Regions from separate parts of the Brevundimonas vancanneytii genome, predicted to be linked through region 2. Evidence: riboswitches for the same ligand, from Rfam matches in the RefSeq annotation. Region 2 holds a riboswitch; the other holds the start of a gene.
What was found. A riboswitch is a leader RNA that binds a small molecule or an ion and turns the genes downstream of it on or off. The one in region 2 is predicted to bind cobalamin.
Positions count from the first base shown of each region.

Region 1 (15,021 bases), 1.3 Mb from region 2:
GCCACGGTGTTCGGCGACTACGTCCGCGCCGAGCTGAAGGGCGACGGGGGCGACCTGCCGCGCATTCCCGCTGGCCGACTGGGCGCGCGCGGCGACTTCTATCAGGGGGCCTGGTCCGGCAACCTGGAATACGTCCACGTCTTCACGCAGGACCGCATCGCCGCCTTCGAGCGCAAGACGCCCGGCTACCACATGGTCAACGCCACCTTGGCCTATGATGTCCCGACGATCGCCGACATCAACGGCCAGGTCTTCCTGCGCGGGACCAATCTGCTGGACGATAAGGCGCTGAACCACGCCTCCTTCATCAGCAATCTGGCCCCCTTGCGCGGCCGCAATCTCGTTCTGGGATTCCGCGCCCGCTTCTGACCGCCCTTCCCTCTCCTCCTCCCCCGCCTGGCCGCGGCGTCATCGCGACGCCGCGGCCGCCCCTCCCCCGAAAGGACCGCCCATGACCACCCGCGCCCAGACCTGGGGAGACGCCGCCGCTATCGGCCTGTCCGGCCTCTGCATGATCCATTGCCTGGCCCTTCCCCTGATCGCGGGCCTGTTGCCGGTTCTGGGGTTGTTCGCCGAGGCCCCCTGGGTGCACTGGGCCTTCGCCCTGACCGCCGCGCCCATCGCCGCCTGGACGCTGACTCGCCCTGCGCCGGACGGCCGTCGCGCCTGGCCCCTGATCGGCCTTGGCGCCGTCGGCGTCGCCCTGCTGTTCCTGGCCGCCGCCGAATGGCCGACACACGAGGCCGAGACGCCGATCACCGTCGCCGGCGGCCTGCTGCTGAGCGCCACCCACCTGATGAACTGGCGACGCAGGCCCCACGCCCACTGATACCCGGCAAGACCATTAACCGCCGTCGCGCGACCGAAGAGCTGACGCACCTCGGCCGCTTCGCTGATGTCGTTCAGGCCGAAAGCTCTTTCCGGATGATCTCGGCGCCGGCGCCAAGGGCCTTCAGCTTGCCGTTGGCGACCCGGCGAGACAGAGGGGCCATGCCGCAGTTGGTGGCGGGATAAAGCTTGTCGGCGTCCACGAACTGAAGCGCCTTGCGCAGGGTGTCTGCGACCTCATCCGGCGTCTCGATCATGTCGGTCGCCACGTCGATGGTGCCGACCATCACCTTCTTGCCCCGGATCAGCTCGATCAGGTCCATCGGCACGCGCGAATTCTGGGCCTCCAGTGAAATGATGTCGATGCTGGATGTCTGCAGCTTGGGGAAGGCCTCCTCATACTGCCGCCATTCCGACCCCAGGGTCTTCTTCCAGTCGGTGTTGGCCTTGATGCCGTAGCCGTAACAGATGTGGACGGCCGTCTCGCACTTCAGCCCTTCGACCGCCTTCTCCAGCATCGCCACGCCCCAGTCGTTCACCTCATCGAAGAAGACGTTGAAGGCGGGCTCGTCGAACTGGATGATGTCGACGCCTGCGGCTTCCAGCTCCCGCGCCTCTTCATTGAGGATTTTCGCGAATTCCCAGGCCAGTTTCTCGCGGCTGCCGTAGTGGTCGTCATAGAGGGTGTCGATCATCGTCATCGGCCCCGGCAGGGCCCATTTGATCGGCTGATCTGTCTGCTGGCGCAGGTATTCGGCGTCTTCGACGAAGACCGGCTTCTGACGGCTGACGGCGCCCACGATCACCGGCACGCTGGCGTCATAGCGGTTACGGATGCGCATGGTCTTGCGCGTCTCGAAGTCCACGCCGTCCAGATGTTCGATGAAGGTGGTGACGAAATGCTGGCGGGTCTGTTCGCCGTCGCTGACGATGTCGATGCCGGCCCGGCGCTGATCGTCCAGCGACAGACGCAGGGCGTCCCGCTTGGCCTCGACCAGTTCCTCGCCCTCCAGCTTCCAGGGCGACCATAGGGTCTCGGGCTGGGCAAGCCAGACGGGTTTGGGCAGGCTGCCGGCGGTCGAGGTGGGCAACAGGGTTTTCATGACGGATGACTTTGTATGGAGAGGCTGATCAGGCGACGAAGCTGGCGGACCACTGGTCGAGGACGTCGCGGTACGGCTTGATGAAACGCTCTTCGACGAACCTGCCCTGCTCGACGGCCAGGCGGCTGCGCTCCTCGCGATCGTAGACGATGCGGGTCAGCGAATAGTCCTGACACTTCAGGCTGGGCTGGTACTGCTCGGTCGCCGGCGAATTGGCGTTGTAGATCTCGGGACGATAGATCTTCTGGAAGGTCTCCATGGTGCTGATCGTGCTGACTAGCTCCAGGTCGGTGTAGTCCGCCGTCAGATCGCCCACGTGGTAGAAGGCGAAGGGCGCCACGCTGCCCTTGGGCATGAAGTAGCGCACCTTCATCCCCATTTTCGCGAAATACTGATCGGTCGGCGAGAACGCGTCATTCTCGTACTCAAGACCCAGCACGACGTGCTCATCGCCGGCCCGATGGTAGGTCTTGTTGCTCGACACGCTCAGACAAATGACAGGCGGTTTGCCGAAATTATCCCGATAGGCGCCCGAATTCAGGAAATGCTTGAACAGCTTTCCATGCAGGTCGCCGAACCCGTCCGGCGCGCCGGCGCCGGGGTGGTTCTTCATGTGCTCCGGCAGAACCACGCTGAAGTCGTAGTCGCGGACGTAGGAGGAAAAGTTGTTGCCGATGATCCCGTCGATCCGCTCACCGGTGTTTCTGTCGATGACCGTCGTCTGAAGGATTTCAATCAGCGGGAAGGCGTCGGCGCCCTCGCTTGGCGAGACGCTCATTTCGACGGAGATGATCGTGAGTTCGACGGCGTAGCGATCCCCCCTGGGGTTGCCCCAGTGCGCCAGGGAGTTGAACCGGTTGTCGATCATCCTCAAGGTGTTGCGCAGGTTCTCCTGGCGGCTCTCGCCCCTGGCCAGGTTGGCGAAGTTGGTCGTGATCCGCGTGTTTTCAGCGGGAACGTAATTTTCGTCGAGCGCGGTGCGCTTGATGCTGAAGGTGAATTCGCTGCTCGCCATGGTCTCTGCCGTTGATGCTGTGGCGAGACAGCGGACAGGGACGCGCGACCGCCTGCGCTCGGAATCGTCCCGTCGCGGCGCTCATGCGGCCTGACCGGACACCCCGCCGGAGGACGTTATCTGTCGGGGCAGGTCTCCTGGCTCACGGGTCATCGCCTCCGGTCCGGCCTTCCCGAGAGCGAACCCTCAGTGACACGAAATTGACTATCGGCTCGCCGCTCACAGTTGCGGGGGCAGCGCCGGCCTCGACCAGGGTCTCACCGGCTTCCCTCTTAGCTCCGCCTCGCCCGCAGGCGACGCGCAGAACCACGACGCGGTGAAGATGACACGCCCTAGGCCAGAGTCAATATCAATATAAAGATATGTTTATATCATTATGAAACCAAAAAGGCAGGAAAGGTCATTCGAGGCTCTCGTAAGCTCCCATGACCCATGGCGGATCAGAAAGTCCGATCCAGGGCGATCTGAATCACGTCCGTGCGCCCTGAACGAAAACCCGCCTCGCAATAGGCCAGGTAGAAGCGCCAGAGACGGCGAAACCGGTCGTCGAACGCTTGGCCGTCCTGGCGGATCTCCTTCCATGCGGCGTCGAACCGGCGCATCCATTCGGCCAGGGTGTCGGCGTAGTCCCCGCCGAAGCGTTCCACGGCCGTCCGGTTCAGTCCGGCGCTCTCGACCACGGGCGCCATCCTGGCCTCCGAGGGCAGCGAACCGCCGGGGAACACGTACTTCTGGATGAAGTCGGTGCGGGCGTCATACTCGTCGAACAGATCGTCCTGAATGGTGATGATCTGCAGTCCGGCGCGTCCGCCGGGCTTCAGGACGTCATGAACTTTCTGGAAGTAGGTCGGCCAGTATTCACGCCCCACGGCCTCGAACATCTCGATGGAGGCGACGCGATCGAAGCGCCCCTGAACGTCGCGATAGTCGATCAGGCGAATGTCCGCGCGCTCGGCCAGACCCGCCTCGAACATCCGACGGCGGGCGTAGTCGTGCTGCTCGCGCGAGATGGTCACGCCGGTGACGACGGCGCCGACCTCGCGCGCCGCGAACTCGGCGAAACCGCCCCAGCCGCAGCCGATCTCCAGCACGCTGTGACCCGGCTGCAGATCCATGAGGCGCGCCAGGGCGGCGTATTTCGCCCGCTGGGCCTCCTGCAGCGACTGACCCGGCCGCTCAAACCGCGCCGCGGAATAGGTCATGGAAGGGTCCAGCCACGCCGAATAGAAGGCGTTGCCCAGATCATAGTGGGCGTGGATGTTGCGGCGCGATCCGCGACGACTGTTGCGGTTCAGCCTATGGCCCAGCCAGTTGACCGCGTTCATCAGGGGATTGCCGTCGAACAGGCGCCTGATGTGGTCATAGTTGTTGACCAGGGTCTCCAGCAGAACCGCCAGGTCCGGCGTATCCCACTCCCCCGCCATATAGCCCTCGGCGAAACCGATGTCGCCGCTCTTCAGCACCCGGGCGGCGAAGCGCGGATCGCGGATGACCAGAACGGCCGAATGCCCCGGCGATCGGCCGGTCAGCTGTCGGCTCGCGCCGTCGGGCAGCACCAGGGTCAGCCTCCCCCAGGTCCAGTTCGAGGACAACAGCCGCAGCAGCAGGTCGAGCACAGGGGCCGATGTCTTTTCCCGCCGGTCGCCGTAGAAGGTCGTGGTCATGGCGTCACAAGCCTCTTGCGTAACGGCGTCATAGCGCCTCGTCATCCACGCGTCGTCCCGAGACCGCCTTCAGCGCCTCCAGGGCCCGCGTCCGCGCGTCGCCATGATCCACGATCGGACGTGGATAGTCGCGCCCAAGACTGATGCTGGCCTCGGCCAGAACTGCGCCCGGCGCCGTCCATGGCGCGTGCAGCCAGCGGTCCGGCAAGGCGCGAAGTTCAGGAACCCAGCGACGGACATAACGGCCGACAGGATCGAACTTCTCGCCCTGGGCCACAGGGTTGAAGATGCGGAAATAGGGAGCGGCGTCGGCGCCGGAACCGGCGACCCACTGCCAATTCTGCACATTGCTGGCCAGGTCCGCGTCCACCAGCGTGTCCCAGAACCAGGCCTCGCCCTCGCGCCAGTCGATCAGCAGATGCTTGATCAGGAAGGAGGCGACCACCATCCGCACGCGGTTGTGCATCCAGCCAGTCGCCCACAGCTCCCGCATCCCCGCATCGACCAGGGGATAGCCGGTCCGCCCTCTCTTCCACGCCTGCAGCCGCTCGGGATCGGTGCGCCAGGGCATGGCGTCGAACTCGGACCGGAAGGCCCGCTCGGTCACGTAGGGGAAGTGATGCAGCAAATGGGCCGAGAACTCTCGCCAGCCTATCTCGGCGACGAACTTGTCAGCCTGGACGGAGGCGACACGCCCTTCGACGGCGGCGGCGCGAACGGCCCGAACCACGCCGCGCGGACTGATCTCGCCCCAGTGCAGGTGCGGCGACAGGCGCGACGTTCCGTGACGCCCCGGCACGTCCCGCCCCGCGGCATAGTCCGCCAGGCCGCCGTCGATGAAGGCGGACAGGGCTGCCGCGGCCCCCGCCTCGCCTGGCGTCCAGTCGAAGCCGCCTGACCAGTCGGGCGCCGAGGGGTGCAGCCCCCATGCGTCGAGATCGTCGCCGGCCGGTCCCTCGGGCGTGGTCAAACTCTCGGGCGCGGGCGTCGCCGGCTTTTCAGGCACGACTTGCAACAGCGCCTTCAGGAAGGGGGTGAAAACCCGATAGGGCTTCCCTTCACCCGTCAGCACGGCGCCGGGACGCACCAGCAGACCGCCGTTGAAGCCGTGGCTGTCGACGCCTTCGGCCTTCAGGGCATGGGCGATGTCGGCGTCCCGGGCGAAGGCGTCCGGTTCGAAGCGCCGGTTCATGAACACCCGGTCCACGCCCGTCTCGTCGATCAGACGGCGCAGTTCGGCCTCGCTGTCGCCGCGCCGCAGGATGAGCCGCCCCCCGCGTCCGCTCAGCGCCGCATCGAGCGCCCGCAGCGACTTGTCCAGCCACCACAGGGAGGCGGCGCCGAGACGACGCCCCTCTCCGCTCTCGTCCAGGATGTAGACCGGCAGGATCGGCCGTCCGGTCGCGATCGCGGCCGTCAACGCCGGATTGTCCGTCAGCCGGAGATCGCGCCGAAACCACAGGATGACGGGACGCGAGAACTCACCGGCCAAGACGGCTCTCCCGCGCTTGTTTTTGAATCGTCACAGGCTCCCAGGCGGGCGACGGCTGACGGGTCAGAGGAACCCGCTTCAGCCAGAGTTTCAGCGCCTCCCAATGAATCGCAGCCACGACCTTGAGCGTCAGGAACGGCAGGGCGACCGCCGCCGACAGCAGATCGGCGTCGGTCAGGTCATGACGCTCGCCCGACATGGCGGCCGTGATCAGCACGCCGCCCGAGTCGACGCCGTCGATGGTCAGGTCCAGACGCTCGCCCGGCGCATGGCCGCGAAACTCATAGTCCATCTCCATCCCCATGAAGGGCGAGACATACAGGGCCTTGGCCGCGCCCTGCCGGATCAAGCCCGCCGCCTGGTCCTCGACCGGAACAGGGATGACATAGGCGTGGCGCACGCCGAAGGTGCTGGTCACTTCATAGACCACCGCCGCCAGACGGCCGTCGGCCCGATGGCAATAATAGAGGCTGATGGGATTGAAGACATAGCCCAGCACGCGCGGCATGGTCAGCAGGCGTATCGGCCCGCCCTCCAGCGCGACGCCAGCCCGCTCCAGCCAGGCCTCGATCTGAGGCCGCAGGGCCGCGCCCGAACCGTCGCCGTGGTCCCGATCGTGAAAGGACACCAGGTTGAAGCGATTGCGCGAGAACAGGCGCAGCCGCCGATCCAGGCCGTCGATCTCAGCCAGGTCCAGCAGCAGCCAGAAGACGCGATAGCTCAGGCGGTGATCGCGCGGCCGCAGCCGCCTGTGCGTGACGCCGCCGCGATACAGGGCCGAGGCCTGGGTCACGCCGCCGCCTCCAATAGGTTGGGCACGGGCGGCAGATGGATGCGCCCGCTCTCGTTCCGGACCGTCCAGGGCCGCCGCACCCCGCCCAACTGTTCGGCCACGGCGAGCCCGGACTGCAGGCCGTCCTCGTGAAAGCCCGCGCCGAAATGAGCGCCGCAGAACCAGACCCCGCCCTGCCCCTGCAGGCTCCACAGCTGCTTCTGGGCCTGAATGGCGGCGGGGTTGAAGATGGGGTGCTCGTACAGTTCGCTGCGCAGCAGGGTGTCCGGACGCGGCGGACGCGGCGGATTCAGGGTGACGAACAGGTCTTGGCCTCCAAGCCCCTGGAGACGGTTCATCCAATAGGTGACGCACAGGCCGTCGTCGGCGCCGATGTAGTTCCAACTGGCCCAGGCGCGACGACGACGCGGCATCAGGCTCTGGTCCGTATGCAGCACGGTCAAGTTGCGGCTGTAGCGGAAAACCCCCAGCACCTCTCGTTCGCGCGGCGTCGGCTCGGCCAGCATGGCCAGGGCCTGGTCCGCATGGGCGCCGATGACCACATGGTCGAACCGTTCGACGCCGCCCTGGCTGTCATGGACGACGACGCCCTCGCCGGAGCGCCGCACCGCCGTCACGCCGCGATCCAGACGAATGTCAGGGATCGCCCGCGCCAGCCTCTCGACATAGACCCGGCTGCCGCCCTCCACCGTACGCCAAAGGGGGCGACCGACCAGCTTCAGCAGACCGTGGTTGCCGCAGAAGCGGATGAAGGCCTCGGCCGGATAGTCCATCAAGGCGTGCGCGGGCGAGGACCAGATGGCCGCCGCCATCGGCAGCAGGTGATCGTCGCGGAAGGCTTCGCTGAACCCCTGTCGCTTCAGATAGTCGCCCAGCGTCAGTTGGGGATCGGTCAGCTCGGACAGATCCTCCGGCGCCTGCCGATAGAACCGCAGGATCTCGCTCAGCATGGACCAGAAGCGCGGCCGCAGCAGATTGCGCCGTTGAGCGAACAGGCCCGGCGCGGCGTATTCGAACCGCCCCTGATCCAAGGACACGGCGAAGGACATGTCGGTCGCCCGTGTCGCAATCCCGAGATGCTCGAACAGGGCGATCAGATTGGGATAGGTGGCGTCGTTGAAACAGATGAAGCCCGTATCGACAGGAACCTCGCCCTGCGGCGTTCCGGCCGTCACCGTATTGGAATGGCCGCCCAGCCGTTCGGCCTTTTCATAGAGCGTGACCCTGTGCCTCTGGGACAGCAGCCAGGCCGAGGACAGGGCGGCCACGCCCGACCCCACGACGGCGACCTTCAGGGGCGCTTTGGACGGGGCGGCGAAGGATGACGACATGGGAGCTCCGGCGAAACCCGCGATCAAAGGCGATGCAGGTCCGGCTGATACGACCGGAGCGGTCGAACGGATGACGATTGATCCAGACTTTTGCGCGAAGCGTATTAGGCTCCATGCATGTCGAGGCTCCGTCTTTCGCATCCCCTGAACAGCGCGTCGGCGTAATGAGCGACGAGGCTGAAGACGCGCTTGAGCATGATCGGCTGATCGAGGCGGTGGCCCTTCGCCGCGATCGCGAAGCGTTCGCCCGCTTGTTCGAACATTTCGCCCCGCGCCTGAAGGCCTGGCTGATGAAGTCGGGCGCGACGGCCGCCGCAGCCGAAGACTTCGCCCAGGACGCCATGCTGACCGTCTGGCGCAAGGCGGACCTGTTCGACGCCCGCAAGGCGCGGGCTGCGACCTGGATATTCACCATCGCTCGCAACCGCCGCCTGGACATGCTGCGACGCGACGCCCGCGCCCTGCCCACGCCCGAGATCGAACCGACCGAGGACGAGGCGATGCGGCCCGACGCCATCCTGGCCATGGCGGACGACGCCCGGCGCGTGCGCGAAGCCCTGTCCCGGCTGAAGCCCGACCAGGTCGAAGTCCTGCGCCTGGCCTTCTTCATGGACAGCCCCCATTCCGAAATCGCCCAGCGGCTCGACCTGCCGCTGGGCACGGTCAAATCCCGTATCCGCAACGCCATGATCAAGCTGCGCACGATCCTTGAACCGTCAGAGGAGGCGTCGCGATGACCGTCGCCGCCCGCAATCCTTCCGAAGAACGCCTGCTCGCCTACGCCGCAGGGACGCTGAGCCCGCCCGAAGCCGTGGTCGTCGCCGCCCACCTGGCGCTGCGGCCCGCCAACGACGCCTGGGTCCGTCGGTTGCAGTCCGTCGGCGGCGAGTTTCTGGAGACCACCCGTCCCGCAGACCTGTCAGACGGCGCCCTGGCCCGAGCCATGGCGCGGATCGAGACCGACGCCGGCGAGGCGCGCGTTCCGCCGCCGCTGAACGACATGGCGGAACTGCCCGAGCCCTTGCGCCGCTACGCCCTCGGCCCCTGGCGCTGGATCGGGCCGGGGATGCGGGTGCGCGACGTGCACGCCCCGCGCGACGGCGACTGCCGGGTCATCCTGTTGAAGATCGAACCCGGCCGGGAGACGCCTCGCCACACCCACGGCGGCGTGGAACTGACCTGCGTCCTGTCCGGCGCCTACGCCACCGAGACCGAGCGGTTCGGGGTCGGCGATCTGGAAGAAGCCGACGAGGATGTGCTGCACCGACCGCGCGTCGTCTCCGACGAGCCGTGCCTGTGCGTCGTCGCCCTGGACGGCCAGATTCAGCTCGACGGCTGGCTGGGCCGGCTGATGCAGCCTTTCGTGCGGCTGTGATCGGCCCCGTCCTGGCGCTGTGGGCCGGGGCGGCGCTGTTCCTCGTCCTCGTCATGACCGCCGCCTGGCTGGCGCAGCGTCGCACGGGACAGGGCGGTTGGGCGGACGCCTTCTGGTCGCTGGGCCTGGGCGCCGCGGGCGTCTTCGTCGCCCTCTTTCCGCTTGACGACGGCGCGCCGTCGGCCCGCCAGACGCTGGCGGCCTGCCTGATCGGCGCCTGGGGGCTGCGCCTTGGGCTGCACATCGCCGCGCGCGCCCGCTCATCAGAAGAAGATCCGCGCTACGCCCGCCTGCGACAGGAGTGGGGGCCGCGTTTCCAGTCGCGGATGTTCGGCTTTCTGATGCTGCAGGCGGGCGCCGCCGCCTTCTTGGCGCTCAGCATACTCGTCGCCGCCCGCAATCCGGCGCCGGGCCTGACGGTTCAGGACGCCCTTGCGACTCTGGTGTTCGGGGTCGCCTTGATCGGCGAAGGACTGGCCGATCATCAGCTGAAACGCTTCAAGGCCGACCCCGCCAACCGGGGCAAGGTCTGCGACGCGGGCCTCTGGGCCTGGTCGCGCCATCCCAACTACTTCTTCGAATGGCTGGGCTGGTGCGCCTGGCCGATCTTCGCCGTCGACCTGAGCGGCGGCTGGCCCTGGGGCTGGCTGGCGCTGAGCGGGCCCGCCTACATCTACTGGCTGCTCACCCGCGTATCGGGCGTGCCCCTGCTGGAGGCTCATATGCGTCGCTCACGGCCCCAGGCCTTCGCCGCCTACGCCGCCCGCACCAGCGTCTTCTTCCCTCGTCCGCCGCGCGACTAGAGAAGACGCAACGCCTTGGCGGCCAGGGCGCAGGCGATCGCAGACGAACCGCCGCTGACGATCACGCCCCACGTCATGTCGATGAGCGAGAGCTTCAGGCTCCAGGTCTTCAGCGTGGCCAGATTGGTCAGGTCGTAGGTTCCGTAGGCGAACAGGCCGAACAACCCGCCCCACAACAAGGCCTTTTTCCACCCGCCCTCGGCCAGCCCCGGCAAGACGGCGAAGATCGTCAGACCGGCCGCGTACAGGGCGTAGAAGGCGATTGCGGGCGCGAGCCTGAAATTATCAGCCAGCATAGAGCCGATGAAAGGTCGATAGAGCCGATCCCCCATGCTACCCAACCAGGCCGTGTCGATCACCGCGAAGGTGGCGAGGGTGAGAATATAGGCGATGGCGATATTCATCTGGCTCTCCCGAAGCGTCGATGTCCATACGCTCGCCGACATGGCGTGGATCAGTTTCTGAAAATAGACCTTTCTGGAGACCGTCAGAAAAGACGCCACCAAAAAAGAGACCCCCCGAAAACTTCGAAGGGTCTCGCAACATCACTTTATGTCGGCAATCTATCGACGCCGCTGGAAGCAGCGCCAAGAGACTTTCACAGAGCCTGAATCATTCCCACTCGATGGTGCCCGGCGGCTTCGACGTCACGTCGTAGACGACGCGGTTGACGCCGCGGACTTCGTTGATGATGCGCGTGGCGGTCTTGGCCAGGACGTCCCAGGGGAACTGGTAGAAGTCGGCCGTCATGCCGTCGGTCGAGGTGACGGCGCGCAGGGCCAGCACCTTCTCATAGGTGCGGGCGTCGCCCTGGACGCCGACCGTCTTGACCGGCAGCAGCACGGCGAAAGCCTGCCAGATGTCGTCGTAGAGGCCCGCCTTGCGGATCTCGTCCAGATAGATGGCGTCCGCGTCCTGCAGGGTGGCGACGGCCTCAGGCGTGATCTCGCCGGGGATGCGAATGGCCAGGCCCGGTCCGGGGAACGGGTGGCGGCCGACGAAGGCGTCGGTCAGACCCAGTTCGCGACCAAGCGCCCGCACCTCGTCCTTGAACAGTTCGCGCAGGGGCTCGACCAGCTTCAGCTTCATGAAGTCCGGCAGGCCGCCGACGTTGTGGTGGCTCTTGATGACGTGCGAGGGGCCGCCGGTCGGGGACACGCTCTCGATCACATCGGGATAGAGGGTGCCCTGGGCCAGGAAGGCGGCGCCTTCGATCTTGGCGGCCTCACGGTCGAACACCTCGATGAAGACGCGGCCGATGGTCTTGCGCTTGGTCTCCGGGTCCGAAATCCCGGCCAGCTCGCTGAGGAATTCCTTCGAGGCGTCAACGTGCACCAGCGGGATGTTGTAGTGCTCGCGGAACAGTTCCGTGACCTGTTTGGCCTCGTCCTTGCGCAGCAGGCCGGTGTCGACGAAGACGCAGGTCAGCTGGTCGCCGATGGCCTCGTGGATCAGCACGGCGGCGACCGAGCTGTCGACCCCGCCCGACAGGCCGCAGATGACCTTGGCGTCGCCGACCTGTTCGCGAATCTTGGCGATCTGCTCGTCGCGATAGGCGGCCATGGTCCAGTCGCCGGTCAGGCCCGCCACGCCGTGGGTGAAGTTCTTCAGCAGTTGGGCGCCGCGCGGCGTGTGCACCACCTCGGGGTGGAACTGCACGCCGTAGATCTTGCGCGTCTCGTCGGCGATGGCGGCGAAGGGCGCGCCTTCCGAGGTGGCGATGACGTGGAAGCCTTCCGGCAGGGCCGTCACGCGGTCGCCGTGGCTCATCCACACCGGCTCGCGGTGATCAAGGGCGCCGATGCCGGCGAACAGGGGGCTGTCCTTGGTGATGACGATCTCGGCGCGGCCGAACTCGGCGTGGTGGCCGCTCTCCACCTTGCCGCCCAGCTCGGCGCAGATCAGTTGCTCGCCGTAGCAGATGCCCAGGATCGGCGCGCCGTAGTCGAAGACGGCGTGATCGACGCGCGGGCTGTCGGCGTCGGTCGTCGAGTTGGGGCCGCCCGACAGGATGATGGCCTGGGGCTGCATCGCCTTCAGAGCTTCACCCGCCTTGTTGTAGGGGTGGATTTCGCAATAGACGCCGGCCTCGCGCAGGCGGCGCGCGATCAGTTGCGTCACCTGGCTGCCGAAATCGATGATGAGCACCTTCTGGTGTTGGGTCGGCTGGGTCATTAGGTCGAATCCGGGGCGAGCGATTGGGCGAGGGTTTGGCCCTGAAGGGCCGGAATTTCAAGGGCGGAGAGGCCTGAGTTCGTCAGCACCGCGATCAAGCCGTCCACGGCCTGGGCCAGGTTCTCGTCCACCAGATGCAGGGTCGAGGTCCAGTCATGCAGGCCCGTCAGTTCGGCCTTGCCGTCCGACACGCCGCGCAGCGCCAACAGCGGCAGGCCGAAGGTCTGGGCCGCGCGGACCAGGGCCCAGGTCTCCATGTCCACCATCTCGGCGTCGATAGCGTCATAGGCGGCGCCCGAGACGACGTTCCCGCCGGTCGACAGGCGCGCGCTCGGCACGCCGGGGATGGGGCACGGCAGCGGCAGAACGGCGGGCATGTCCAGCAGCGGCGTCACCCCCTTCTCGAACCCCAGGGCGCTGGCGTCCATGTCGCGATAGGCCACGGACGACGCCTGATAGACCGCCGCGTGATCCAGCACGCGCGACCCGCACGAGCCCAGCGACAGGATCAGGTCCGGCGCCTCGCCCCTCGCCTCCAGACGCGCCAGAGCCGCCGTCAGCGCCACCGCTCCCTCGACCGGCCCGATGCCGGTCATCAACGGGTCGATGCGGGCGCGCAGATGCTCGCCGTATTCAGCGGGCGCCGCCATCACCGGCAGGACCGTGACGACGCCGTAGCGCTCCAGCCTCATGAAGCGCGCTCGAACAGGGCGATGAAGAAGCCGTCCGTGCCGGTCGCGGCGGGCGACAGGCGCAGCTGGTTTCCTTGCGCCAGGGCGGTCAGGCGTTCGCGCCCCGCCTCGGTCAGGTCCGCGCTGTGCGCCGCATCGGCGATCGGAACGGGCTTGAAGTCCGGGTGCGCGGCTTCGAAGGCGGCGGCCGTGGCCTCGTTCTCGGCGCCCAGCACCGAGCAGGTGACATAGGCCAGACGCCCGCCCGGCCGCACCAGCTTGGCCGCCTGCCCCAGAATGCGCAGTTGCAGCGCGTGCAGACGGGTCACTTCCTCAGCCGTCAGGCGCCAGCTGTCCTCCGGCCGACGCCGCCAGGCGCCCGAGCCCGAGCACGGCGCGTCGACCAGCACCACATCGGCCTGACCGTTCAGATCCTCGACCCCGCCGCCGTTCGTACCCAGCAGGCGCAGGTCGGCCTCGACGCCCGCGCGGGCCAGGCGCGGCTTCACATTGTCCAGACGCTTGGCCGAGACGTCGCAGGCGATCAGCGCGCCCTGCCCCTGCATGGCCTGCACCAGGCCCAGCGTCTTGCCGCCGCCGCCCGCGCAGTAATCCACCACCGTCGCGCCGGGGAAGGCGCCGGACAGCCAGCCGACCACCTGGCTGGCCTCGTCCTGAATCTCGAAATGGCCGTTCTGGAAGCCGTCCAGCGGCTGCACGTTCGGCGCAGGCTCGGCGTCCAGACGCAGGCCCCAGCCCGACAGTTCCGTGCGCTGGGGCGACAGGCCTGCGTCGCGCAGTTCGACCTCGACCTCCTCCATCGTGGCGCGAAGCGAGTTGACGCGCAGGTCCACGGGCGCGCGACCGCTCAGGGCCTCGACCTCTTCGCGCCAGCGGTCGCCGTGGACCGCCTTCAGGTCCGCCGTCACGAAGTCCGGCAGGGCGACCTCGGCCAGATCGACCGCGTCCTCGCCCGCCATGACGCGGCCGCGCTCGTGCTTGGACAGGGGACGCGGGCCGTAGCCTTCGCCGTTGTAGAGGCCTTCGATCTCCTCCAGCGTCGCGCCGTCCAGCACCGACAGGGCGCCGACGATCAGGGCGCGTCCGTCCTGACGCCCGCCCATGAAGGCCGACAGGCGGCCGCGCGCGCGCAGCACCTGATAGACGCGTTCGGCGATGGCGCGGCGGTCGCCCGAACCGGCATAGCGGTTCTGCTGGCTCCAGGCCTTGAGCACGGCGTCGGCGGGCTGGCGGCCTTGGGAAATGCTGTCGATGATGGCAGCGGCGGCGGCCAGACGGGCGGCTGGGGTCAAATCAGACTCGGATGAAAAGGGCCAGAAGGCACAGCGCCAGTCCCGCGAACGAGACCAGCCACACCAGCGACCGGATATAGGGAACGCCCAGGGCGTAAAGCGGGATATAGGCGACGCGCGCCCAGAAGTAGAGGGCCGCGCCCCACGCCGTCAGCGCGCCGGTCCGGTCAGCGACCTGGGCGATCAGCACGGCGCCGATGAACAGCGGCAGGGTCTCGAACAGATTGGCCTGAGCGCGGTCCAGGCGAGCAACGATGGGGCCGGTCGTTCCGGGCGTATGGTCCCGCGATCCGAACCCCCACTTCAGACCGAACTTCAGGTCGCGCGCGGCCGCCGGCAGCATGATCTGGATCAGGGCCAGCACCAGCGTCGCCGCCAGATAGGTCAGTTCAGTCGTCACGCCCGTCTCCTGTTCTACTCGCCCAAAACAAAACCGCTCCCGACCGGGGCCGGGAGCG
Region 1 covers NZ_LR588407.1:1,939,376-1,954,396, forward strand. Annotated here, with positions in the region: gene FGL25_RS09520 (TonB-dependent receptor domain-containing protein) at 1-369, shown strand, start outside; gene FGL25_RS09525 (MerC domain-containing protein) at 452-829, shown strand; gene FGL25_RS09530 (methionine synthase) at 903-1,931, opposite strand; gene FGL25_RS09535 (DUF1852 domain-containing protein) at 1,960-2,946, opposite strand; cobalamin riboswitch at 3,057-3,272, opposite strand; gene FGL25_RS09540 (SAM-dependent methyltransferase) at 3,387-4,610, opposite strand; gene FGL25_RS09545 (cryptochrome/photolyase family protein) at 4,639-6,102, opposite strand; gene FGL25_RS09550 (DUF1365 domain-containing protein) at 6,092-6,895, opposite strand; gene FGL25_RS09555 (NAD(P)/FAD-dependent oxidoreductase) at 6,892-8,226, opposite strand; gene FGL25_RS09560 (sigma-70 family RNA polymerase sigma factor) at 8,391-8,963, shown strand; gene chrR (cadmium/peroxide/UV radiation responsive anti-sigma factor ChrR) at 8,960-9,601, shown strand; gene FGL25_RS09570 (DUF1295 domain-containing protein) at 9,598-10,404, shown strand; gene FGL25_RS09575 (DUF2177 family protein) at 10,401-10,808, opposite strand; gene guaA (glutamine-hydrolyzing GMP synthase) at 11,017-12,579, opposite strand; gene FGL25_RS09585 (5'-methylthioadenosine/S-adenosylhomocysteine nucleosidase) at 12,579-13,271, opposite strand; gene FGL25_RS09590 (RsmB/NOP family class I SAM-dependent RNA methyltransferase) at 13,268-14,563, opposite strand; gene FGL25_RS09595 (MAPEG family protein) at 14,565-14,963, opposite strand.
Region 1: linked by a shared signal. The riboswitch ahead of FGL25_RS09535 (DUF1852 domain-containing protein) and the one ahead of FGL25_RS03055 (TonB-dependent receptor plug domain-containing protein) in region 2 are both predicted to bind cobalamin.

Region 2 (15,021 bases):
ACCTCGGCGTGGACTTCGTCGATGCCCAGACGACGCGCCACGGCGGCGGCGGTGCGGCGGTTGTCGCCGCTGATGACCGCCACCTTCAGCCCCAGCTCGTGCAGGGCGGCGATGGCCTCGGCCGTCGTCGCCTTGACCGGGTCGGCCACGGCGATGATGGCGGCCAGTCGACCGTCCACGGCGGCGTAGAGCGGCGTCTTGCCCTCATCGCCCAGACGGGCCGCCGCCTCGGCGAACACGGCCACGTCGCAGCCCAGCTCGGCCATGTAACGGTCGGCGCCGACGGCGACGCGCGCGCCCTCGACCAGACCCGTCACCCCCTTGCCGGGGATAGAGGCGAAGTCCTCCGGCTCGACCACCGTCACGCCGCGCGCCTCGGCGGCGGCGACCAGGGCGCGGGCCACCGGATGCTCGGAGCGGATCTCCAGCGCCGCCACCTGGGCCAGCACCGTCGTCTCGTCAAAGCCCTCGGCCGTGACCAGATCGGTCAGCGTCGGCTTGCCTTCGGTCAGGGTGCCGGTCTTGTCGAAGGCGACGACGTCCACGCCCTGCAGAGCCTGAAGCGCCTCGCCCTTGCGGAACAGCACGCCCAGCTCGGCCGCACGCCCCACGCCCACCATGATGGAGGTCGGCGTCGCCAGACCCATGGCGCACGGGCAGGCGATGATCAGCACGGCCACGGTCGCGACCAGGGCCATGCCCAGCGCCGGGTCCGGCCCGAACAGGAACCACACGGCGAAGGTCAGGGCCGCGATGCCCATGACCGCGGGCACGAACCAGCCCGTCACCTTGTCCACCAGCGCCTGGATCGGCAGCTTGGCCCCTTGAGCGGCCTCGACCATCTTGACGATCTGGGCCAGCACGGTCTGCGAGCCGACCTGACGCGCCTCGAAGCGGAAGGCGCCCGTGGTGTTCAGCGTGCCGCCCGTGACGTCGGCGCCGGCGGTCTTCTCGACCGGGATCGGCTCGCCCGTCAGCATGGATTCATCGACGAAGGAGGCGCCGTCCGTGACCACGCCGTCGACGGGCACCCGCTCGCCAGGGCGCACCACGACCACGTCGCCGACCTTGACCGCATCGACGGCCACGTCCTGCTCGACGCCGTCGCGCACCACGCGCGCGGTCTTGGCTTGCAGCGACATCAGGCGACGGATCGCCTGACCGGTTCGGCCTTTGGCCCGCGCCTCGATCCAGCGCCCGACCAGGATCAGGGTGACGATCACCGCCGCCGCCTCGAAATAGATGTTGGCCGTGCCTTCAGGCAGCCACTGCGGCGCGAAGGTCGCCACGGTCGAGAAGGCCCAGGCCGCCGTCGCGCCCAGCACCACGAGGGAGTTCATGTCCGGCGCCCAGCGCAGCAGGGCGGGCACGCCCTTGCGATAGAAGATGATCCCCGGCACGAACAGCACGAAGGTCGCCAGCACGAAGCTGATCACCTTCCAGTTGAAGGCGCCGATCGTCTCGTTGACCCAGTGATGCATCCCCGGCACGAAGTGCGAGCCCATCTCCAGCACGAACAGCGGCAGGGTCGCCGCGCCCGCGATCAGCACCGCGCGGCCCAGCTTCTTGATCTCGGCGTCGCGGGCGGCCTGTTCGCGATCGCCGGCGTCCGGCCCGGCGTCCTCGGGCGCCTCCAGCACATAGCCGGCCTGTTCGACGGCGGCGGCCAGATCCTGGAACGTCGTCGCTCCCGACAGGAAGCGCACCGTCGCTCGCTCGGTCGCCAGATTGACGCTGGCCGACAGCACGCCCGGCACGGCGGCAAGCGCCTTTTCGACGCGGCCCACGCAGGAGGCGCAGGTCATCTCCCGCACGGGATAGACGACCTCTTCCTCCATCGGCTCATAGCCGGCGCTCTTGATGGCGGCGGCGACGGCGGCGGCGGAACCCTCGCTCGACAAAGCGACGTGAGCGCGCTCGGCGGCCAGATTGACCTGGGCCTCCGTCACGCCCGGCACGGCGCGGATGGCCTTTTCGACGCGCCCCACGCAGCTGGCGCAGGTCATGCCCAGCACGGGCAGATCCAGTGTTCTCAAGCCTTCGGCGGCCATGACGTCGTCCTCGCAGATCCTTGACGACGACACCTGTAAACCTTCCCATCAAGGGAAGGTCAAGCGCGCTAAATCAGGCGTCCTGAGGCAGGCGAGCGATGAAGCGGCCCTTCATCCCCTCGGGCCAGTCGCGATAGGGCACGGCGCCGTCCGGGCTGGCGGCGTAGCGGCGTGCGAAGTCGACGATGGCCTCGGCGGCCTCGGCGGTCGGGGCGAAGGTTCCGGCCAGGTAGCCGGGCTTGCCGCCCTGGGCCAGGTAGACGGTGCAATGGCTGCGGCAGGCCCACAGGCAGGCCTGCTCCTCGACACGCAGCTCGGGCGCGCGTTCAGCCGCCGCCGCCACGGCCTGAAGCAGCAGCCGCCCGCCCGAGACGCCGTCCGCATCCACGGGCTCGTCCGTCGACAGACGGCAGGTGGTGCAGACGACCAGTCGCGCCGTCGCCTCTGTCATCAGAACTCCACCCCGGCCTGGGCCTTCACCCCGCTGCGAAACGGGTGCTTGACCATCTGCATGTCGGTGACGAGATCCGCCGCCTCGATCAGGGCGTCCGGGGCGTTGCGGCCGGTGATGACGACGTGGGTGTCGGCCGGGCGGGCGGCCAGAACCTCCAGCACCTCCTCGACCGGCAGGTAGTCGTAGCGCAGGGCGATGTTCAGCTCGTCGCAGACGACCATCTTCCATTCCGGGTCCATGATGCGCGCCTTGGCGGCCTCCCAGGCGCGGCGGACGTTGGCGATGTCGGCGGCGCGGTCCTGGGTGTCCCAGGTGAAGCCCTCGCCCATCGGCCGCATCTCGACCAGCTCGGGAAAGCTGTCGAACAGGGTCTGCTCGCCCGTCTCCATCGCCCCCTTGATGAACTGGATGATGGAGGTCTTCATCCCGTGGCCGATCATGCGGCAGACCATGCCCATGGCCGCCGTCGACTTGCCCTTGCCCGTCCCGGTGTGGACGATGACCAGGCCGCGCTCGACCGTCTTGGACTGCATCATCCGGGCGCGGGCGGCTTGGATGCGCTTCATCTTCTCGGCGTGGCGGGCGTTCAGTTCGACGTCGTGCGGGTCGTTCATCGGCGGCCGTCTCCTTCGGCGGTGAGATCCAGTTCAAAGGGCTCGCCCCAGTCGGTCTCAGCGCCCCGGCCGATGGCTTCGACGGCGCGGACCATGGCGCCGCCGCGGTCCAGCAGGCGGTCGGCCAGGGCGACGATCAGGGGGTTGGGCGTGGCGGTCGGCGCGGCGTCTCGCAGACGCGCGGCCCACTCATCCTCGCGTCCCGGCGCCGTGCGAGCGCAGGCGATGACATAGGCCGCCGCCGTCGAGCGGCTGACCCCTGCCCAGCAATGGATCAGCAGAGGCCGCGCGCCCCTCCACCCCTGCGCGAACGCCAAAAGGGCCTCGACGTGTTCGAGCGACGGCGCGACCAGCCCCTCGCGCGGGGCGGCGATGTCGTTGAAGCGCAGGTCCAGCCGATGCTCGGCGTCAAAGGCCGCTTCCGCTCCCGGCGAGGCCAGCGTCACCAGATGCGACGGCTGATGCTCGACCAGCAGCCGCTCGACCTGCGGCAGGGGCGAGACGATCAGCCTCATGCCGCCAGCAGCCCGGCGACGGCCAGCAGGAAGCCGACCTCGAACATCTGCTCGACTGCGCCCAGCACGTCGCCGGTGCGCCCGCCGATCAGCCGCTGCGCCTGCCAGGCCGGAACCGCGCCGACGACCAGGCCCGCCGCCACGCCGACCACGCCCGCCGCGACCGGCAGCAGGGCCAGCGGCCACAGGGCGACCAGAACGGCGACGGCCAGCCCCGCGATCGAGGCCCGGTCCGGCCTGCCCTCCTTGGCCATGCCGGGGTCGCCGCCATAGGGCATCAGCGCCATCGCCGCGACCGCCGCCGCCCGGCCCAGGCCATGCGAGGCCACCAGCGCCGCCGCCGCCATCCACGGCGAGACGGCGACCAACATCGCCAGCGCCGCAACCCGCAGCGCCAGCGTCAGCCCCAGCGTCAGCGCGCCGTATGAGCCGAGGCGGCTGTCCTTCATGATCTCCAACCGCCGCGCCCGCGTCTGGCCGCCGCCCAGACCGTCGGCGGTGTCGGCCAGCCCGTCCTCGTGGAAGCCGCCGGTCATCGCCACGCCCGCCGCCACGGCCAGCAGGGCCGCGATCCATGGGCTCCACACCTGGGCCGCGCCATACAGGATCGCCGCCGCGATCAGGCCCACCACCTGCCCCACCAGCGGGAACCAGCGCGCGCTCTGCTGGATCCACTCCGGCTGGAAATCGCGCAGCGGCGGCGTCGGCAGGCGCGTCAGGAACTGCAGGGCGCAGACGAACAGCCGCGCCTCACGCCCGATCATCGCGCGGCCTCCAATATGTCCTTCAGCTCGGCCACGTCGGACAGCAGGGCGCAGGCCGCCTTCAATAGCGGCACGGCCAGCAGCGCGCCCGTCCCCTCGCCCAGACGCATGTCGAGGCCCAGCAGGGGTTGCGCCTCCACCGCCTCCAGCATCCGACGATGCCCCGCCTCGGCCGAAGCGTGGGCGAAGATGCAGTAGTCGCGCGCCTCCGGCGCCAGCCGGATCGCCAGCAGCGCCGCCGCCGAACCGATAAAGCCGTCGACGATGACCGGCGCGCCCGCCTTGGCCGCGCCGAGCAGGGCCCCGGCCATCATGGCGATCTCGAAGCCGCCGAACTGGGTCAACACCTCCAGCGGCGCGGTCGCGCCCGACCGGGCGGCGGCCCTGGCCAGCACGGCCTGCTTGCGCGCCATGCCCTCGGGCGAATGTCCCGCCCCCTGCCCCACGCAGTCGGCCAGAGGCGCGGGCGCCAGCCGGTGCATCAGCAGGGCGGCCGAAGCGCTGTTGCCGATGCCCATTTCGCCCAGGGCGATCACATCGGCGCCCTCGTCGATGGCGGCCCGCGCCATGGCGGCGCCTTCCAGCAGGGCGGCCTCGGCCTGATCGCGTGTCATGGCGGGCTCGACCGAGGCGTCCTTCGTGCCCGACGCGACCTTGGCGTGGATCAGGCCCGCACGGTCCGACAGGTCGGCGGCGACGCCCCGCATCGATCACCTGCACCTCGGCCCCGACGACCCCGGCGAAGGCGTTGGCGCTGGCCCGCCCCGTCAGCAGGGTGTCGACCATGGCCACGGTCACGCCCGACGGATAGGCCGCCACGCCCGAGCGCGTCAGCCCGTGATCCCCGGCGAAGACCAGCAGCACCGGCTGGGTCACGGTCGGACGCAGAGTCTGCTGGATCAGACCCAGCGTCAGGGCCAGATCCTCGATCCGGCCCAGTGCGCCGACCGGCTTGGCCTTGCCGTCCAGCGCCTGCCGCAGCGGCTCGCGTAACCCCTGATCCAGCGGCGGAACGGAGAAAAGCTCGGTCAGTTCGGTCATGTCAGTCCTGCGATCCGGGCCAGCGCCGGAATGTCGAAATGGGTTTCCAGAACGGCGGCGATGCGGTCCAGCGCCTGATCCACCCGCGCGCCCTGATCCACGCCGTCAGATGGGGCCCCGACCTCCGCCAACAGGGCCGCCCGCGCATCGGTCCGGTCGAACAGGCCGTGGACATAGAGGCCCGCGATCCGCCCGTCGCATGAGCGCGCGCCGTGCGCCGTTCCGTCGATCACGGCGACCGGCCGCGCCGTGTCGGGCCCGTCGGTGCGGCCGATGTGAATCTCATAGCCCTGAACCGCCGCCCCCGAGGGCGTCAGCTGTCCTTCGACCCGGCGCAGCGTCTTGGCCCCCGCCAGCACCGTCTTGACGTCCAGCAGGCCCAGCCCCGGCGCCGAACCCGCCACGCCCTCGACGCCGTCCGGGTCGCTGATCGTGCGGCCCAACATCTGATAGCCGCCGCACACGCCCAGCACCCGCCCGCCGCGCCGCACATGGGCGGCGATGTCCACGTCCCAGCCCTGGGCCCGCAGAAAGGCCAGATCGGCCAGCGTCGCCTTGGTTCCCGGCAGGATGATGAGGTCCGCATCGCCCGGCAGGGCCTGCCCCGGCGGCACGAAGCCGAAGTCCACGCCCGGTTCATGCCGCAACGGATCGAAGTCGTCGAAATTGGCGATGCGCGATAGCATGGGCACGGCGATCCGCACCTTTCCGCCACGCTGCCCTCCCGACCGCTCCAGCACCACGGCGTCCTCGGCCGGAAGCGATCGTGCGTCCGCCAGCCAAGGCGCCATGCCCAGATCCGCCCAGCCTGTGCGCCGCGAGATCTCGGCCCGGCCCTGATCAAACAGGGCCGGGTCGCCGCGAAACTTGTTGATGATGAAGCCCCGGATCATGGCCCGGTCCTCGTCGTCCAGCACGGCATGGGCGCCGACCAGAGAGGCGATCACATGGCCCCGGTCGATGTCGCCGACCAGCACCACCGGCACGTCCGCCGCGCGGGCGAAGCCCATGTTGGCGATGTCTCCGGCGCGCAGGTTCGTCTCGGCCGGACTGCCCGCGCCCTCGACGATCACCAGATCCGCCTCGGCCTGAAGACGGCGGAAACTGTCCAGCACCACGTCCAGCAGGGCGGCCTTGCGGTCCTGATAGCCCGCCGCCTGCCACACGCCTTCGACCTGACCCCGCACGACCAGCTGGGCGCCCGTGTCGCTCTGCGGCTTCAGCAGGACGGGGTTCATGTCGACGGTCGCGGGCGTGCGGCAGGCCAGAGCCTGAAGCGCCTGGGCGCGGCCGATCTCGCCGGTGCGGCCCTCATCGTCAGGCGCGGTGACGGCGGCGTTGTTGGACATGTTCTGCGGTTTGAACGGCCGCACTGTCAGGCCGCGATTGGCGAAGACGCGGCACAGACCGGCGACCAGCACCGACTTGCCCACGTCCGAGCCGCAGCCCTGGATCATCAGCGCGGCCATGCGAAGCCCCCGCCGATCAGCAGCATCAGCAACAGGGCGCAGGCGACGCCGTAAACCTTCAGCCCGCGTTTCAGATCATGGGCGGACGGCGGCGCCCAGTCGCCGAAGACAGGTCGGTCGGTCATGACGCCGTCATAGCGGACCGGCCCGCCCAGTCGAACCCGCAGCGCGCCCGCCATCGCCGCCTCGGGCCACCCGGCGTTGGGCGAGGCGTGCGCGCCCGCATCGCGCCACATGATGCGCCAGCCGCCCGCGCCGCCTAGAGCGATCAAGGCGCCCGCGATGCGCGCCGGGATCCAGTTCATCACATCGTCGGTCCGCGCCGCCGCCCAGCCGAAGGCGCGCCAGCGCAGCTCCATATGGCCGATCATGCTGTCGGCGGTGTTGACCGCCTTATAGATGAACAGCCCCGGCAGGCCGCCGATCACGAACCAGAAGACCGGCGCGACCACGCCGTCGCAGAAGCTCTCGGCCAGGCTTTCCAGGGCGGCGGTTGCGATCTCGTTCTCGTCCATCGCCTCGACGTCGCGACCGACGATCATGCCGACCGCCAGACGCGCGGCGGGCAGATCGCCCGCCTTCAGCGGTCGAGCCACCGCGCGGACGTGGTCGAACAGGCTGCGCGCCGCCAGCCCCGTCGCGCCGCAGGCCAGCAGCAGCGCCACCCCCGGCCAGAAGGACGAGGCGGCGGCCAGCGCCTGCACGCCCCACCCCGCGCCGCCTGCGACGGCGATCAGGGTCAGGACCGTGACGACGCCCAGGATGCGGCGCGCCCGCTCCGGCCGTTCCGCCCTGTTCCAGCGCCGCTCCAGCAGGGCGATCAGGGCGCCGATCCACGCCACCGGATGGCTCAAACGACGCGGCCAGCCGACGACGCCCTCGACCAGCAGGGCGCCCGCGACGATCCAGGGCGTGGGCAGGCTGCTAACGGGCACGGCCGACCATCTCCAGCACCGGGCCGCGCGCGCCGTCCAGGGTGTGCGCCTCGACGCCGTACGCCGCCTTGAGCACCTCGGGCGACAGGGCCTCGGCCGGGGCGCCGTCGGCGATCACCCGCCCTTCAGCCAGGACGATCACCCGATCCGCCACGCGCAGGGCGGCGTCCAGATCATGCAGGATCAGGACGACGCCCCGCCCCTCTTCATCCGCCAGCCGCCGGAACAGGTCGCAGGCGTCCAGCACATGGCCGGGGTCGAGGCCCGCCAGCGGCTCGTCCGCCAGCAGCCATTGCGGCTCTCCGGCCAGGGCGCGGGCGATCAGGACACGCGCCCGCTCGCCGCCCGACAGGGTCGAGACGACGCGGTCGGCGAAGGCCTCCACCCCCGCCAGGGCCATGGCGCGGGCCACGGCGGCGCGGTCGTCCGCCCTCAAGCCCCAGGCGCCGACGTAGGGCGTGCGGCCCAGGCCGACGAAGGTGCGCCCCTCGACCGCCCAGGCGATCTCGGCGTTCTGGGGCAGGTAGGCGATGCGCCGTGATCGCGCGCGCGCGGGCAGGTCGCGCAATGCTCGGCCGTCCAGCGTCACGCGGCCCGCGTCAGGCGTCCGCAGGGCCGCCAGACAGTCCAGCAGCGTCGACTTGCCCGCCCCGTTCGGTCCGACGATCGCCGTCACCAGCCCCGGCGCGAAGGCCGCGTCGACGCCGTTCAGCACCGCCTTGTCGCCCAGGCGGACAGACAGGTTTTCCGCGCTCAGGATGCTCATGCCAGCTTCCTTCTCATGCTGATAAGCAGGGCCAGGAAGAAGGGGCCGCCCAGGGCCGCCATGGCCACGCCCAGCTTGATCTCGGTCGAGGCGGGCGTCAGCCGCACCAGGATGTCCGCCGCCAGCGTCAACGCCGCGCCGCCCAGGGCCGAGGGCAGCAGCAGGCCGCTGGGCCGTGCGCCGATCAGCGGCCGCAACAGATGCGGCACGATCAGGCCGACGAAGCCGATCGATCCCGTCACCGCCACCGCCGAGCCGACCGCCAGGGCCGCGCCCAGCGCCAGCATCATGCGCCCGACATCCAGCCGCACGCCCAGCGACCGCGCCCCCGCCTCGCCCAGGGTCAGGGCGTCCAGCGTCCGGCCTTGGGTCAACAGCAGCAGGCACCCCAGGATCATGCCCGGCGCCGCCAACCTCAGTTCGACCACGCTGCGGTCAGCCAGCGACCCCATCAGCCAGTTGACGATCTCGTTCACCGCCCAGGGATTGGGCGCCAGGTTCAGCGCCAGGGCGACCCCCGCCCCCGCCATGGTCTGGATCACCACCCCGGCCAGGATGAAGGTGACGACGCTGCTGGTCGCCCCCGCCAGGGCCAGCAGCAGCAACACGCCGACCCCCGCCCCGATCATGGCCGCGACCGGCAGCACCCACGGCGCGCTGGCCGCCGCGCCCAGATAGAAGGTCAGCACCGCCCCCAGCGCCGCCATGGTCGACACGCCCAGGATCGCCGGATCGGCCAAGGGGTTGCGGGTGTAGCCCTGCAGCGCCGCCCCGGTCAGGCCCAGCACCGCCCCGACCATCAGGGCCAGCACCGTGCGCGGCAGGCGCAGCTCGAACAGGATGGCCCAGGCGGGATCGCCGCGCTGGCTCGCCCAATCGCTCCAGGGGATCCAGACGCGGCCGGCGCTCATGCTGGCGACGGACAGGGCGACGATCAGGAGCAGAAGCCCGATCATCACCAGAGGACGCGGCAGGGTCATGTCAGAGCCTCCAGCGCCGTACGGCGCGCGCGCGCCAGGGCGGCGGCGGTCTGGATCAGCACCGGCCCGCCGCAATAGAGCAGCTTCTCTTCCAGTTGCGCCTGCACCATCCGACCGGACAGGGACTTCAGCGCCGGGATGTCGCATGACCCGGTCGGCCCATGTGCGCGAGCCGCGCACCGGCACGCCGCTGAGCAGCACCTGCGGCGGGTCGGCCAGCAGGCGCTCGACCGGCACATTGCCCCATTTGCCCAGGCCATAACGGGCGGCGACGTTCTGAAACCCAGCGCGGGTCATCATCTCGTCCATCAAGGTGCCGCGCCCGGCGGCGAAACCGTTGGGCTGGTAGATCAGGGCCGTCAGCGGCGACGATCCGGGCGGCGGGGCGGCGGCGGCGATGGCCGCCTCGATGCGGGCGATCAGGGCCTGGCCCCGCGCCGGACGGCCGACCAGACGGGCGACCTCGCGCACCTGGACCAGGCTGGCGGCCACGCTGTCGGGCACCGAGAACAGCTCGGTCTGAATGTTCAGGCGGCCCAGGGCATTGCGGGTGGCCAGGGCGCTGTGGCGGCTGGTCAGCACCAGATCGGGGCGCAGGGCGATGACCTCCTCCGCCGTCTCCCAGGTGAAGGGCAGGGTCTTGGCCACCTCGGAAATGGTCGAGCCGACCGGCTCGCGCGCATAGTGGCTGAGGGCGACGATCTGCCCCCGGTCGGCGACGTGGACCAGAACGGCGTCGAGGCAGGCGTTCAGCGACACCACGCGACGCGGCGCAGTGTTGGCCGCAGCCGGTCCGGCGACCAGCATGGCCCCGCGCCCGCCAACGCCTGTCGCCGGGTCGCCCTCATCCGAAGGTCTCCAGCGCGCGTCGCAGTCGAGGGAAGTCGCGCTCGGCCGGAACGCCGAAGCGAAGGGCGTCGGGCGTATGGTCGAACGGCCGGGTCAGGATTCCCGCGCGGCACAGGTGCTGGAACCAGCGCGCGGCGTGGGGCGTGCGCGTCATGCGGAACAGACTGGTCCCGCCGATGATCTGGAACCCCGCCCGCGCCAGCAGATCGTCCAACCGATCGGCCCGCTCGGCCAGGGCCGCCTCGGTCCGGCGCCGCCAGGCCTCGTCGGCGTAGGCGCCCAGCCCCAGCGTCAGGGCGTCGGCGCCGACCGGCCAGTCGCCCTGAAGCGCGCGCAATCGCCGGATCAGCTCGGGCGCCGCCAGCATGAAGCCCAGCCGCACCCCGGCCAGACCGTAGAACTTGCCGAAGGAGCGCAGGACGATCAGCCCCGGCTCGGCCAGATCCGACACGCTGTCGCCGGGCGCGCATTCAATGAAGGACTCGTCCGCCACCAGCCAGCGCCCCGCCTTGGACCGCGCCCGCGCCATGGCGATCAGATCGGCCCGGCGGGTCAGGCGGCCGTCGGGATTGTTCGGATTGACGACGACCAGCACGCCCGCCTGCGAGGCCGCCGCCTGATCCGGCGCGATCAGGCGCGTCGCCACGCCCGCCGCCCGCCAGGCCTCGGCATGGGCGCCGTAGGTCGGGCCGACGACCTCGACCGCCCGCACGCCCAGCAGCAGGGGCAGAAGACGGATCGCCGCCTCGGCTCCCGCGACCGCCGCCGTCCGCTCAGGCGAAGCGCCGAAGGCGGCAGCAGCGACCGCCTCCAACGCCGCCAGGGCGGCGGGATCGGGCAGGCGGTTCAGCGCCTCCTCCGACGCGCGCGGTCCCCGCCACGGCTCGGGATTGATCCCCGTGGACAGGTCCAGCCAGGGCTTCGGCGCGTCGGGGTAGGCGGCGGCGGCCGTCATCAGGCCGCCGCCGTGCCGGGTCGCCGTCGTCAGGAACGCGGCGTCCTTCATCGCATCAGAACCGGACGCGAACGCCGCCGAACACGCCGCGTCCCGGCGCGCCGTAGTTCAGGACCGTCTGATAGTCCTCGTCGAAGGCGTTCTCGATCCGGCCATAGACTTCGAGGGTGTCGTTGATCGGATAGGAGGCGCGCAGATCGACCAGGGTGTAGGCGTCGACCTTCACCGTGTTCGTGTCGTTGTTGAACGTCTCGCCGACGTAACGCACGGCCACGCCCGTCTTCAGACCGAAGGCGAAGGCGTAGTCGGCGGCGAAGTTCGCCATATGCTCGGGGCGGCGCGTCAGGCGCTTGCCGTCCGTGGCGCCCGAGGCGCTCTTGGCGTCGGTCCAGGTGTAGTTGGCGCTGACGTTCAGACGCTCCGTCACATCCACGCGGCCGACCAGTTCGACGCCTTGCGCCTCGGTCTTCTGGACGTTGCGATAATAGCCCCAGCGGCCGGCGCCGTTGACGGTGCACAGCGGGTCCGTCGAGGGCGTCGAGCAGCCGTTGTAACGGATCTCATTGTCCGCCTGGCGGTTGAAGTAGGTCGCCGAGACGACGGCGCGGTCGAACAGACGCTGCTCGACGCCGATCTCCCAGCTGTCGAACTCTTCCGGTTGCAGGTTCAGATTGCCGTACTCGCTGTACAGCTCATACAGGCCCGGCGCGCGGAAGCCCTGGCCCCAGCTGGCGCGCACCACCGTATCGCCCTCGTTCAGGGCCCAGGCCGCCGCGACCTGGCCCAGCAGGTTGTCGCCATATTGCGCGTGGTCGTCATAGCGCAGGCCGCCGGTCAGGGTCAGGCCGTCCAGCACCGTCCACTGCACCTGGCCATAGGCGCTGTTCAGCTCGGCTTCGCCGCGACCGAAGGCCGGGTTCGGGTTCCAGTCGCCGGGCGAGCGGGTCTTCATCTCCGACTTCTCATGCTCCAGGCCGAAGGTCGCGTTCAGCGCCTCGGTGAAGGCGAAGGCGCCCTGGTATTCCCAGCGGCGGTTCTGGCCCTCGGCGTCGAAGGTCAGGGTCTGGACCTTGTTGTCCGGGTTGAAGTTGCGACGGTCCGTGTCGGTGTGGGCGTAGCCGATGCGGTTGCGGAACCGGCCGTCCAGCAGGTCGAAGTTCAGACCGGCGTAGGCGACCAGCTCCTGGGTCTTGCCGTATTCGCGGCTGTCGCCGTTGAAGGCGTCGAAATCGTTGCGACCGCTGGACCAGACCGAGCGCAAGTCCAGGGACACCGCGTCCGTCACCTTGACGTTCAGGCGGCCGGACAGGCCGGTGTTGGTGTAGCCGTCGTCCTCGGTCCCCTTGGCGAAGGCCGAGAAGCCGTCGGTGTCATAGCGGCTGGCGGCCAGGCGCCAGCTCAGGCGCTCGTTGGCGCCGCCGACGCCGCCCCGGAAATAGGTCGTGCCGCGCGCGCCGACCTCGGCGTCGAGACTGCCTTGCAGGGCTTCGGTCGGTTCGGCGGTGACGATGTTGACCACGCCGCCGATGGCCTGGCTGCCCCACAGGGTCGACTGGGCGCCGCGCAGCACCTCGATGCGCGCGGTGTCGCCGACCAGCAGATTGCCGAAGTTGAAGCCGCCCTGGGTCGATGACGGGTCGTTCAGCTTGACCCCGTCGATCAGGACGACGGTGTGCTGGCTCTCGGCGCCGCGGATGTTGACGCCCGTCGAGGTGCCCGGCCCGCCGTTGCGGGTGAAGCTGACGCCCGGCGTCTGGGCCAGAAGTTCGGCCACGACCGGAGTCTGGCGCGCCTCGAGGGCGGCCTGGGTCAGGACGGTGACCGAAGCCCCGACGCGCTCGATCGGCTGGGCCGAGCGGTTGGCGGTGACGACCACGTCCTCGACGGCGGTGGCGCCGGCGCGGCCCGCCACGTCGGGGCGGCGGCCTGTTGATCGACGGTTTCAACGGCGAAGGCGGGCGCGGCGGCCAGAAGGCTGGCGGCGGCCAGGGTAGCGAATGCGGTCCGGTTCATTCCGGTTCTCCATATGACGACGCCGCGCCAGACCGCCCGTCGCCCGGATGAGCGAAAGCGGCCGCTGACGCGGCTGGATTACGACTGTCGTCACGCGAGTTGCCTCGACCGCCCGGCACATCCCGACCGCGCGGAGAACGACGGCGACAGGCAGGTCTCCTGGCTCGCGGATCAAGGCCGGTGCGCGTCGCCTTCCCAAAAGTCGTTCAGGCCGTGGCCTTCCGGACCGCCAGTGGCGTATGACGCGCGGGCTAGCCGCTTACAGTTGCGGGAACAGCCGGAGTTTCGCACTCCGTTCCCTTTCAATCCCCTTTCGGGGAACCTGACGCGACCGTGGCAGTAGGACCGCGCGCGGTTCAGGTCAACCGGAGAGACGACGCATGACCCTGACGCTGGTTCTCGGCGGCGCCCGCTCCGGCAAGAGCGGCTACGCACAGCGGCAGGCGGAACAGGCGGCCGAGGCGGCGGGCCGCCCGCCCGTCTTCATCGCCACCGCCGAGGCCTTCGACGACGAGATGCGCGACCGAATCGCCCGCCATCAGGCCGAGCGCGGCCAGGGCTGGCGCCAGGTCGAGGCGCCGCTGGATCTGGCCGAAGCCGTGCGCGCCCTGTCGGCCGAGGACGTGGCGGTGGTCGACTGCCTGACGCTGTGGCTCAGCAATCAGATGCTGGCCGAGCGCGACCTGGCCGCCGCCGTCGACGACCTGGCCCAGGCCCTGGCCGCCTGCCCCGCTGCGCTGTGGGCGGTCAGCAACGAAGTCGGCTGGTCGCTGGTGCCCGACAATCCGCTGGGCCGCCGCTTCCGCGACGAGGCCGGCCGTCTGAACCAGCGCATCGCCGCCGTCGCCGACGCGGCCTGCCTGATCGTCGCGGGCATGCGCCTGCCGCTAGAGCGGATCTGACCGCAACCGCCTCACTCGTGCAGATAAAATTCTGAAATCATTGATTAAAATTGACACCTGCCAATCCGATTGATGCCCACACTCACCATGCGGTCGCCATGGCGACGAAAATCGCAGTGATTTCCGGCACGGGATTGGCTCGGGCGCGCAAAGCGAACTTCTAGCCAGCCAACGGGTGCTGCTACGCGCTGAAGCCATGGGCACGACGAAATCCTCAACCATCTCGGATTTCTTCTCGTTTTCGGGGTTGGTCTTGTAGGGGGATTATCGAACTGAAGTGTCTGATGAATCGCCCTGGGCGCGGCCCAGCGCGGCGGAATGGAACGTGATGGTCGAAGATGAAGAGTTGAGGGCCTGGTTCTTTCGAGAGGTGTTTCCTCTCGAAGCCGCCCTGACTCGATTCATCCGTCGCAACTGGCGCAACGAAAGCGACGTGGCCGACTTGAGGCAGGACATCTACACCAAGGTCTACACGGCGGCCCAACGACAACTCCCGATTCAAGCTCGCGCCTTTCTGTTCACCACGGCTCGGAACCATCTCATCAACACCGCCAAACGCGCCAAGATCGTGTCCTTTGATCTAGTGGCCGATCTTGAAGCCTCCTTTCCAGAGGCGATGTCGGCCGATCTAGACAGACAGTTGACGGCGAGAGACGAACTGAGGCGCGTTCAGGCGGGCCTGGAACGGCTCCCGGCGCGTTGCCGACAGGTGA
Region 2 covers NZ_LR588407.1:620,136-635,156, reverse strand. Annotated here, with positions in the region: gene FGL25_RS03115 (heavy metal translocating P-type ATPase) at 1-2,051, opposite strand, end outside; gene FGL25_RS03110 (DUF1636 domain-containing protein) at 2,125-2,502, opposite strand; gene cobO (cob(I)yrinic acid a,c-diamide adenosyltransferase) at 2,502-3,119, opposite strand; gene FGL25_RS03100 (tyrosine phosphatase family protein) at 3,116-3,634, opposite strand; gene cobS (adenosylcobinamide-GDP ribazoletransferase) at 3,631-4,398, opposite strand; gene FGL25_RS03090 (nicotinate-nucleotide--dimethylbenzimidazole phosphoribosyltransferase) at 4,395-5,105, opposite strand; partial or broken gene FGL25_RS17225 (nicotinate-nucleotide--dimethylbenzimidazole phosphoribosyltransferase) at 5,152-5,439, opposite strand; gene FGL25_RS03085 (cobyric acid synthase) at 5,436-6,908, opposite strand; gene cbiB (adenosylcobinamide-phosphate synthase CbiB) at 6,896-7,843, opposite strand; gene FGL25_RS03075 (ABC transporter ATP-binding protein) at 7,833-8,609, opposite strand; gene FGL25_RS17220 (iron chelate uptake ABC transporter family permease subunit) at 8,606-10,396, opposite strand; gene cobD (threonine-phosphate decarboxylase CobD) at 10,434-11,444, opposite strand; gene FGL25_RS03055 (TonB-dependent receptor plug domain-containing protein) at 11,449-13,305, opposite strand; cobalamin riboswitch at 13,539-13,747, opposite strand; gene cobU (bifunctional adenosylcobinamide kinase/adenosylcobinamide-phosphate guanylyltransferase) at 13,787-14,308, shown strand; gene FGL25_RS03045 (RNA polymerase sigma factor) at 14,586-15,021, shown strand, end outside.